DNA from 2 places in the Hydrogenophaga sp. GW101-3F08 genome. Region 1 is predicted to be linked to the other one. Evidence: riboswitches for the same ligand, from Rfam matches in the RefSeq annotation. Region 1 holds a riboswitch; the other holds the start of a gene.
The links. A riboswitch is a leader RNA that binds a small molecule or an ion and turns the genes downstream of it on or off. The one in region 1 is predicted to bind S-adenosylhomocysteine.

Region 2: it holds a riboswitch for S-adenosylhomocysteine, as region 1 does, so the genes downstream of both, metH (methionine synthase) here and ahcY (adenosylhomocysteinase) in region 1, are expected to answer to the same signal.

The regions. Positions count from the first base shown of each region.
Region 1 covers NZ_JBWKZP010000007.1:32,205-37,093, forward strand. Annotated here, with positions in the region: gene AC07YZ_RS17390 (YeeE/YedE family protein) at 1-1,118, shown strand, start outside; gene AC07YZ_RS17395 (MFS transporter) at 1,321-2,574, opposite strand; gene AC07YZ_RS17400 (HAD-IIB family hydrolase) at 2,571-3,374, opposite strand; S-adenosyl-L-homocysteine riboswitch at 3,430-3,517, shown strand; gene ahcY (adenosylhomocysteinase) at 3,589-4,889, shown strand, end outside.
Region 2 covers NZ_JBWKZP010000008.1:214,681-219,569, reverse strand. Annotated here, with positions in the region: gene metH (methionine synthase) at 1-2,450, opposite strand, end outside; S-adenosyl-L-homocysteine riboswitch at 2,476-2,599, opposite strand; gene AC07YZ_RS19695 (sigma-54-dependent Fis family transcriptional regulator) at 2,681-4,282, shown strand; gene AC07YZ_RS19690 (hypothetical protein) at 4,372-4,590, shown strand.

The sequences.
Region 1 (4,889 bases):
ACTGGACAAGCTGGATCGAGCGGGTGGGGGAACCGGGCGTGCTGGCCCTGTGCGGCCTGTTGGCCGGGCTGGGCTTCGGCTTTTTTGCCCAGCGCTCGCGTTTCTGCCTGCGCGCGGCGGTGATCGAGTTCTGGCACGGCCGCTTCGGCGACAAGCTCACCGTGTGGCTGCTGGCGTTCGCAACCGCCGTGGTGGCCGCGCAGCTGCTGGTGCTGTCCGGGCTGCTGGACGTGAGCACGGCGCGCCAGCTCTCGGCGCGCGGCAGCCTCTCGGGCGCGCTGCTGGGCGGCCTGATCTTCGGCGTGGGCATGGTCATGACGCGCGGCTGCGCGAGCCGGCTGCTGGTGTTGTCGGCCAACGGCAACCTGCGCGCGCTGCTCTCGGGGCTGATCTTCGCGGTCACGGCACAGGCCTCGCTCAACGGCGTGCTCGCGCCCTGGCGCGAAACCGTGTCGACCTGGTGGGTGGTGGAGGGTGGCCCCTCGCGCAGCCTGCTCGCGCTGGTCGGGGCCGGGCCCTGGGACGGCCTGGCGTTCGGCATGGTCTGGCTGGTGACCGCGCTGTTTTTCGCCTACCGCAGTGGCTGGGGCTTCTGGAAGTGGGCCGGCGGCATCGGCACTGGGCTGATGGTGGCGCTGGCCTGGGCCGGCACCTACCAGGTGATGGCGCATTCCTTCGAGCCGGTGCAGATCCAGGGCCTGACCTTCAGCGGTCCCTCGGCCGAGTGGCTGATGCGGGTGCTCAGTGCGCCCGGCGAACCCTGGACTTTTGGCCTGGGCCTGATGCCGGGGGTGTTCCTCGGCTCGCTGGTCGGCGCCCTGGTGGGGGGCGACTGGAAGCTCGAAGGCTTCGGCGGCGGCTACACCATGCCGCGCTACATCGTCGGCGCCATCCTGATGGGCTTCGGCTCCATGCTGGCGGGGGGCTGCGCCGTGGGCGCGGGCATGACGGGCGGCGCGATCTTCGCGCTCACGGCCTGGGTCACGCTGGCGGGCATGTGGATCGGTGGCGGTGTGGCCGACCGCGTGTTCGACGGCGCGAACAAACCCGCGCCCGCACCAGCGCCGTCGGACGATCCGGCTCCGCGGGCGGCGAACGCTCCGACCGCTGCGCCTTGAACGGTCCCCCCCTGCGCCGCCTTCGGCGTCACCCCCCCCCCGGGGGGCGCCAGCTGCGGCCTGGCGGAGCCAGTTCCGCGCTGGCCTGGGTTGGCGTTGCTTCGGGCGGTGCTCTGAGGCTTTGAGGGGGCTTTCGTTGCACGGCGGCCATCAGCTGCGGCCTGGCGGAGCCAGTTCCGCGCTGGCCTGGTCTGGTGTTGCTTCAGGCGCTTCTCAGAGGCCTTGAAGAGCGGCTTTCCCTGCGCAACAGCCACCAGCCCGGCCCGGCCACGGCCAGTAGCAGCGCGGGGAAGCCGAGCACCGGCGCCCAATCCAGCATGGCCGCGCCCAGGGCCGGGGCGAGCACGCCGCCCAGGGTGTACGACAGCACCAGCACGGCGGTGCTGTTGACCAGGGTGATGCCCTCTTCACGCGAGCCGATGTCGATCATGGCCAGCGTGTAGAGGCTGCCACCCGCGCCGCCCCAGAAGAAGGCCACCGCCGCCGCCAGCCAGGGCGTGCCGGCCACGAAGGGAATGAGCGCCGTGGCCGCCAGCGTGACCAGCGCGCAGGCGTGCATGATCGCCAGCCGCGCGCGGTGGGCGCCGCCCCAGCGCGGGAGGCCGCCCAGCCGGTCGGCCAGCAGGCCGGCGGGCAGCATCATGAGTGCGCTGCCCAGGCCGCTGGCCGAGACCAGCAAGGCCGCCGCCGCGACGCCCAGACCCAGGCTCAGGCCGTACAGCGGCAGGATGGAGGTGAGCCCGCTTTCGAAGAAACCACCGACGAAGCCCACCGTCATGATCAGCGGGTGCGCGCGCAGCGCATGCCACACGCCGTGCAGGCCCACGCGCGCGCTGTGGGCGTCGACCGCGCGCGGCAGCGGAGGGATCGCCAGGCTCCACAGCAGGCCGATGAACAGGCTGGCCAGCACCAGCCACAGCGCCGCCGGGTTCTGCGGCCCCAGCACGGCGAGCAGGGCAGGGCCGATCACGAAGGTGGTGCCCACCATGGTCTCGAACAGGCCCACCATGCGGCCGCGCTTCAGGGGCGGCGCGAACTCGGCCACCACCGCCTCGGCCAGCACCCAGCGCAGGCCCGAGGCCGCGCCGGCGATGAAGTCCAGCACGAACCACGCGGGCAGCCAGTCGGTGAGCAGAAAGCCGGTGGTGGAGATCACCGGGATCAGCGCCGACAGCCACAGCGTGGGCCGGCGCCCGAGCCGCTGGGTGATGGCCGAGGCGAACGGCGTGATGAGAAACACGCCCACCCAGCCGCTGGCCGCGAACAGCCCGGCCAGTGTGGTGGACACGCCGTCGCCCTTGAGCCGCAACAGCAGCAGCGGCAGCAGCATGAAATAGCCCACCAGCTCGAAGAAGGTGGCGCCGAAGATGGCCACCAGGCCGAGCCGGGCATGGACCGGGGGGGCTGCGGGCAGGGGCGAGCCGCCGTGGCCGGGCGGCAGCGGGTGCTCGATCATGCGAGCGCTTTCGCGGTGAGCACAGCGTGTGCCAGCTCGGCGAAGCCCGCGCCGCGTTCGCCTGGCGTCACGTAGCGCGGGCGGTGCGTCAGCTGGTCCCAGAAGCGCGCCACGTTGGCCACGCCCACGCTGTGCGCAAAGTGGCCGAACATGCGCGCGTCGTTGGTGGAGTCACCCACGTAGACCCAGCGGTCGAGCTCGGCGTCGAGCTCACGTGCCAGGTGGCTGCGCACGATCCATCGCGCGCCGGCGAGCTTGTCGTGTCCGCCGATCCAGCCGTTGATGTGGATGGAGCTGACCGTGGCGTTCAGGCCACCGGCCCGCATGAGGCGCACCACCTCGTGGATCGACACGTCGTCCAGGTGGGCGAACTCGCTGTGGTCGATGGCGATGTCGGTCTCGCGCCCCGGGCTGTCCTGCGACAAGCGGGTGTGTGGCAGTGTGGTCAGGATGTTTTGCGCCACCGCCTGCAGTTGCGCGAAGTTCGCGCGGCGGGTGGCCTCGTCCTGCAGCCAGGCCTTGCACAGCGCGCCATCGGCGCCGCGCCACAGCGCCACGGCACCGTTCTCCGCCACGATGGCGTTCACCGGCCAGGCCAGGGCAAAGGCCTCGCTCCAGCCCGCCGGGCGCCCGGTGATGGCGAACACCGGCAGGCCGGCGGCGCGCAGCGCGTGCAGGGCGGCCAGAGCGTCGGGCGTGATCACGCCCTCGGTGGTGAGCGTGTCGTCGATGTCGGTGAGCACGCCGTGGATGCGCGCGCGCTCGGCCAGCGGCCAGTCGGATAGCGGGGGATGGGTCATAAAGGCCCGCCAGTTTCGCAGATAGCCAAAACGGTTGCCTGCGTTAGAATCGTTGCCATCCGAGGAGCGTTGCAGCGCACCCCTGACCACCGGTCAGCGCGGGGCGTGAGGCTCGGAAATCCATGCAACGACGCTCATCCACTTCCGTGCGATGGGCTTTTTTATTCCCGTTTCGCGCGTGGGGTGGTTCATTCAACCTTCTCAGGAGCGAACCATGAACGCACGCATTCCCGCCGCCGTCGCCACCGACTGCGCCATCACCGACATCGGCCTGGCCGACTGGGGCCGCAAGGAAATCCGCATCGCCGAGACCGAAATGCCCGGTCTGATGGCCATCCGCGAAGAATTCGCTCCCAAGCAATCGCTCAAGGGCGCGCGCATCACCGGCTCGCTGCACATGACCATCCAGACGGCCGTGCTGATCGAGACCCTGCAGGCCCTGGGCGCCGAAGTGCGCTGGGCCTCGTGCAACATCTTCTCCACGCAGGACCACGCCGCCGCCGCCATCGCCGCCGCCGGCACGCCGGTGTTCGCCGTCAAGGGCGAGACCCTGACCGACTACTGGGACTACACCCACCGCATCTTCGACTTCGGCCCCAAGGGCAGCGAAGGCGAAGGCCCCAACATGATCCTGGACGACGGCGGCGACGCCACGCTGCTGATGCACCTGGGCAAGCAGGCCGAGCGCGACCAGAGCGTGCTGGCCCACCCGGGCAGCGAAGAAGAGCGCATCCTGTTCGCCGCCATCAAGGCCAAGCTGGCCGAGGACAGCACCTGGTACAGCCGCAAGAGCGCCCAGATCATCGGCGTGACCGAAGAGACCACCACCGGCGTGCACCGCCTGAAGGAAATGTCGGCCAAGGGCACGCTGCTGTTCCGCGCCATCAACGTGAACGACTCGGTGACCAAGAGCAAGTTCGACAACCTCTACGGCTGCCGCGAGAGCCTGGTGGACGGCATCAAGCGCGCCACCGATGTGATGATCGCCGGCAAGGTGGCTTGTGTGGCCGGCTACGGCGACGTGGGCAAGGGCTCGGCCCAGGCCCTGCGCGCCCTCTCTGCCCAGGTGTGGGTGACCGAGATCGACCCCATCAACGCCCTGCAGGCCGCGATGGAAGGCTACAAGGTCGTGACCATGGAGTACGCCGCCGACAAGGCCGACATCTTCGTGACCACCACCGGCAACCGCGACGTGATCACCTTCGAGCACATGGCCGCCATGAAGGACCAGGCCATCGTCTGCAACATCGGCCACTTCGACAACGAGATCCAGGTCGCCAAGCTGGAAGCCCACTGCCAGTGGGAAGAGATCAAGCCCCAGGTGGACCACGTGATCTTCCCGGACGGCAAGAAGATCATCCTGCTGGCCAAGGGCCGGCTGGTGAACCTGGGCTGCGGCACCGGCCACCCCAGCTTCGTGATGTCGTCGAGCTTCGCCAACCAGACCATCGCCCAGATCGAGCTGTTCACCCACCCCGAAGGCTACGACGTGGGCAAGGTCTACGTGCTGCCCAA
Region 2 (4,889 bases), on a different contig from region 1:
TCGGCGAAGGCTTCGGCCAGGCGGTCGGCGAGCGACTTGAACAGGATGGCCGAGTAGTCGTCGTTGGCGTCCAGGAACTGCCGCTCCTTCTTGTCGGCGCCCAGGCCGGCGGTGACGGCGAACAGGCCCACATAGTCGTCGGCCACCCCCTTGGGCGCCACGAAATCGGCCAGGCAGCGGCTGGGGCGCAGCACGCCGTCCACCTCCTGCTTCTCCGTCTGCTGGCGCAGGCCGTGCCAGGTGAGCGCCACCTGGCTGCGGCTCTCGTCGGTGTAGAGCTCGATGTCGTCGTCGTTGACCGTGTTGGCCGGGTACAGGCCGATCACGCCGTTGGCGCTGAGCCAGCGGCCTTCGATGATCTTCTTGAGCATGGCCTGCGCGTCGGCGAACACCTTGGTGGCCTGCTCGCCCACCACCTCGTCGCTCAGGATCGCGGGGTAGGGGCCGGCGAGGTCCCAGGTCTGGAAGAACGGGCCCCAGTCGATGTATTTCGCGATCTCGGCGAGATCGAAGTTCTTGAACTGGCGCTTGCCGATGAATTTCGGCTGGGTGGGTTGGTGGCTGGCCCAGGCGGATTCGGGAGAGCCCTCACCCCTGCCCTCTCCCGCCTGCGGGAGAGGGGGCAAGGCGGGGAGCCACTTGTTGGCGCGCGCCTTTTCCAGCGGCCACAGCGGCACCTGCTTCTTGTTGGCGTGCTGGGTGCGCACCCGGTGGTAGTCGGCGTTGAGCTCGGCGATGTACTTCACCCGGCTGTCGCCGATCAGGCTCTGCGCCACGCTCACGCTGCGCGAGGCGTCGGGCACATAGACCACCGGGCCTTCGTAGTGCGGCGAAATCTTCACCGCCGTGTGCACGCGGCTGGTGGTGGCGCCGCCGATCAGCAGCGGAATGCCCTTCTCGCGGAAGTGCGGGTCCTTCTGCATCTCGCCGGCCACATACTGCATCTCTTCCAGGCTGGGCGTGATCAGGCCGGACAGGCCCACGATGTCGGCGCCCTCTTCCTTGGCCTTGGCCAGGATCTCGTGGCAGGGCACCATCACGCCCATGTTCACCACCTCGAAGTTGTTGCACTGGAGCACGACGGTGACGATGTTCTTGCCGATGTCGTGCACGTCGCCCTTCACGGTGGCGATCACGATCTTGCCCTTGGGTTTCACGTCCGCGCCCGCGGCCTGCTGCGCCAGTTTCTCGGCTTCGATGTAGGGCAACAGGTGGGCCACGGCCTGCTTCATCACACGCGCGCTCTTCACCACCTGCGGCAGGAACATCTTGCCCTGGCCAAACAGGTCGCCGACCACGTTCATGCCGTCCATCAGCGGGCCTTCGATCACGTTGAGCGGGCGGCCACCCTCGCGCTCGATCTCGCGCCACATCTCTTCGGTGTCTTCGCTGATGAACTCGTTCATGCCGCGCACCAGCGCGTGGCTGAGGCGCTCGCGGATCGGCAGCGCACGCCACTCGTTCTTCTTGCTCTCGTCCTTGGCACCGCTCTTGGCGGTCTCGGCCACCTCCACCAGGCGCTCGCCGGCGTCTGGGCGGCGGTTCAGCACCACGTCCTCAACACGCTCGCGCAGTTCAGGCTCCAGCTCGTCGTACACGCCCACCATGCCCGCATTGACGATGCCCATGTCCATGCCGGCTTTGATCGCGTGGTACAGGAACACGGTGTGGATCGCCTCGCGCACCGGGTCGTTGCCGCGGAAGCTGAACGACACGTTGGACACGCCGCCGCTCACCTTGGCGCCCGGCAGGTGCTGCTTGATCCAGCGCGTGGCGTTGATGAAATCGACCGCGTAGTTGTTGTGTTCTTCGATGCCGGTGGCGATGGCGAAGATGTTGGGGTCGAAGATGATGTCTTCGGGCGGGAAGCCCACCTCGTCCACCAGGATGCGGTAGGCGCGCTCGCAGATCTCGACCTTGCGTTCGTAGGTGTCGGCCTGACCCTTTTCGTCGAAGGCCATCACCACGGCCGCCGCGCCGTAGCGCTTCACCAGCCGCGCCTGGCGCTTGAACTCGTCCACGCCCTCTTTCATGCTGATGGAGTTGACGACGCCCTTGCCCTGCACACAGCGCAGGCCGGCCTCAATCACCTCCCACTTGGAGCTGTCCACCATCACCGGCACGCGCGCGATGTCGGGCTCGCCCGCGATGAGGTTCAGGAACTTCACCATCGCGGCCTTGCTGTCGAGCATGGCCTCGTCCATGTTGATGTCGATCACCTGCGCGCCGTTTTCCACCTGCTGGCGCGCCACGGCCAGCGCCTGCTCGTACTCGCCGTTCAGGATCATGCGGGCGAAAGCCTTGGAGCCGGTCACGTTGGTGCGCTCGCCCACGTTGACGAACAGGCTGCCCTCGCCGATGCGCAACGGCTCCAGGCCGGACAGCAGCATGGGCGGCACGGCGGCGGCGTGGGACGGGGCGGAAGCGGTGGAATCGGAAACAACGGACATGAGGCTCACCAGGGTTGCGGGCAAAAACTGGTGAGCGCCGTTGGGGGTCTGTACGACCAGCCAGGGCCGTGTGGCCCCGACGTCTCAAGCCTGACACCGGGTGCGGGCATCTGGCCGATGCCCCCGGCGCTGCAGCGCTCCTTGAGAGGGGGTGATTTTAGCCGCCAACGGCGCCAGGCACGGCGCTGGTGCGATGTTTGCTTGTGCTCCCGCCAACCCCTCCCACGCCCATGCCACCCCACCGCACCGACCCCGACACCCCCGGCACCGACTGGCACGCCCAGGAGCTGCTGCTCATGCGCGAGGTCATGAAACTGGTGGGCCGCAGCCTGGCGCCGGCCTTCGTGTTGCGCGAAATGCTGCACCTGATGAGCGAGCTGCTGGGCCTGAACCGGGGGCGCATGGTGCTGGCCGACGAGGCGGCGCCGGGCGCGGAGCGCTCCGCGTCCATCCGCCACGCCTATGGCCTCACCGCCGACGAGGCGGCGCGCGGCGTGTTCCGCTGGGGCGAGGGCATCACCGGCCGGGTGCTGGCCAGCGGCTTGCCCGCCATCGTGCAGGACGTGGACGCCGAGCCACTGTTCCTCTTTCGCACCGTGGCGCGCGCCCAGCTGCCGCCGCAGACCGTGGCCTTCATCGCGCTGCCGATCGAAGTGAACGGCGCCACCGTGGGCGTGCTGGCCTGCCACCGCATCCGCAGCCGCCAGCGGCACCTGAACGACGACCTGGCGCTGCTGCGCATCCTGGCCACGCTGGCCGGCCAGTTGCTGCAGCTGGAGCAGTTGGTGGCCGAAGAGCGGCGCCAGCTGGCCGCGCGCAACGAGGCGCTGGAGCGCGCGATCGACCTGGGCAGCGCGCGCTACGGGCTGATCGGCCGCTCGCCCGCGCTGCTGCGGGCGCTGGGCGAGCTGGAGCGCGTGTCGCAGTCGCAGGCCACGGTGCTGCTGCTGGGCGAGTCGGGCACCGGAAAGGAGCTGTTTGCCCGCGCGGTGCACCTGGCCAGCGGCCGGCGCGACCAGCCGTTCATCAAGGTCAACTGCTCGGCGATTCCCGATACGCTGTTCGAGTCCGAACTGTTCGGCTACGAGCGCGGCGCCTTCACCGGCGCGAGCACGGCGCGTGCGGGCTGGTTTGAGCAGGCCAACAGCGGCACCATTTTTCTGGACGAGATCGGCGAGCTGCCGCTGGCCATGCAGAGCAAGCTGCTGCGCACCCTGCAGGAAGGCACGCTGGTGCGCCTGGGCGGCACGCGCGAGATCCGCATCGACGTGCGACTGGTCGCGGCCACCAACCGCGACCTGGCGCGCGAGGTGCAGGCCGGCGGCTTCCGGCAGGATTTGTATTACCGGCTCAACGTGATCCCGATCCGCCTGCCCAGCCTGCGCGAGCGGCGCGAAGACGTGCGCGCGCTGGCCCTGCATTTCGTGAGCCGCGCCAACCAGGCGCACCAGCGCAACGTCAACCTCGCGCCCGACGCGCTGGCGCGGCTGGAGGCGCACGACTGGCCCGGCAACATCCGCGAGCTGGGCAACCTGATCGAGCGCCTGGTGCTGCTGGCCGACCACACGCTGGTGACGGCCGCGGCGCTGGAGCGCTTCATGCCCGAGGCGCTGGCGGGCGCCCGGCCCGCGCCCGCCTCGGCCCCGATACCGCCGGCCCTGCCCGCAGGCGCCGGGCTGGTGCGCGACTACCAGAGCGCCACGTCACACGACCCACAGACCTTGCAGGACGCGCTGACCCGCCACCAGGGCAACCAGTCGCGGGCGGCGCAGAGCCTGGGGTTGACGCTGCGGCAGTTCGGCTACCGGCTGCGCAAGGCGGGGTTGCGGTGAAGGGCCGACGTGAAAGATGACCGTGAAAGCCCGCGCTCGGGATGTGTGACAGCATCAGCGCTGTTCCCCCAGACTTGACCGAAGCCACCATGAAAACCATTGACGAGATGCTGAACCTGGCATTGCTGACCCCCGATGAGCATCAACAAATCAGCAGCTGGATCGCACAGGCCGACACGCCCGACGAGATTTTGAAGATGCCGCCCTTGCTGTGGCGGGCCGTCGAACGGGCCAGCGCCGTCATGGGCATCGACGAAGACCTGATGCGTCCGCCTGCGCTGGATGCGGATGACCTGGTTTGCCGATAGACGAAGTGCCGAACGGGTTGCGGGACGATTCATCTGCCAAGACGACTGGGGCGAACATGTCACTCATCAGCCAGGAGCGGTCTGTGGACCAAGAACAAGCAATCACTCATGTCCTTCGGTTAATCGACTGTTTACCGTAGTTCCGTCACGGCCACTGAGCGACGGTTATTGCTGGAACCAAAGTTATTCAACGCAAATATTGGGCGAGCTTCGTAGTCGCCGCCCACCCCGATATATGGCGGTGCGGACTTATGAATTCTGTCTGAGCGAACAAGCTGGCTAGTAGCCTGCCACATCTG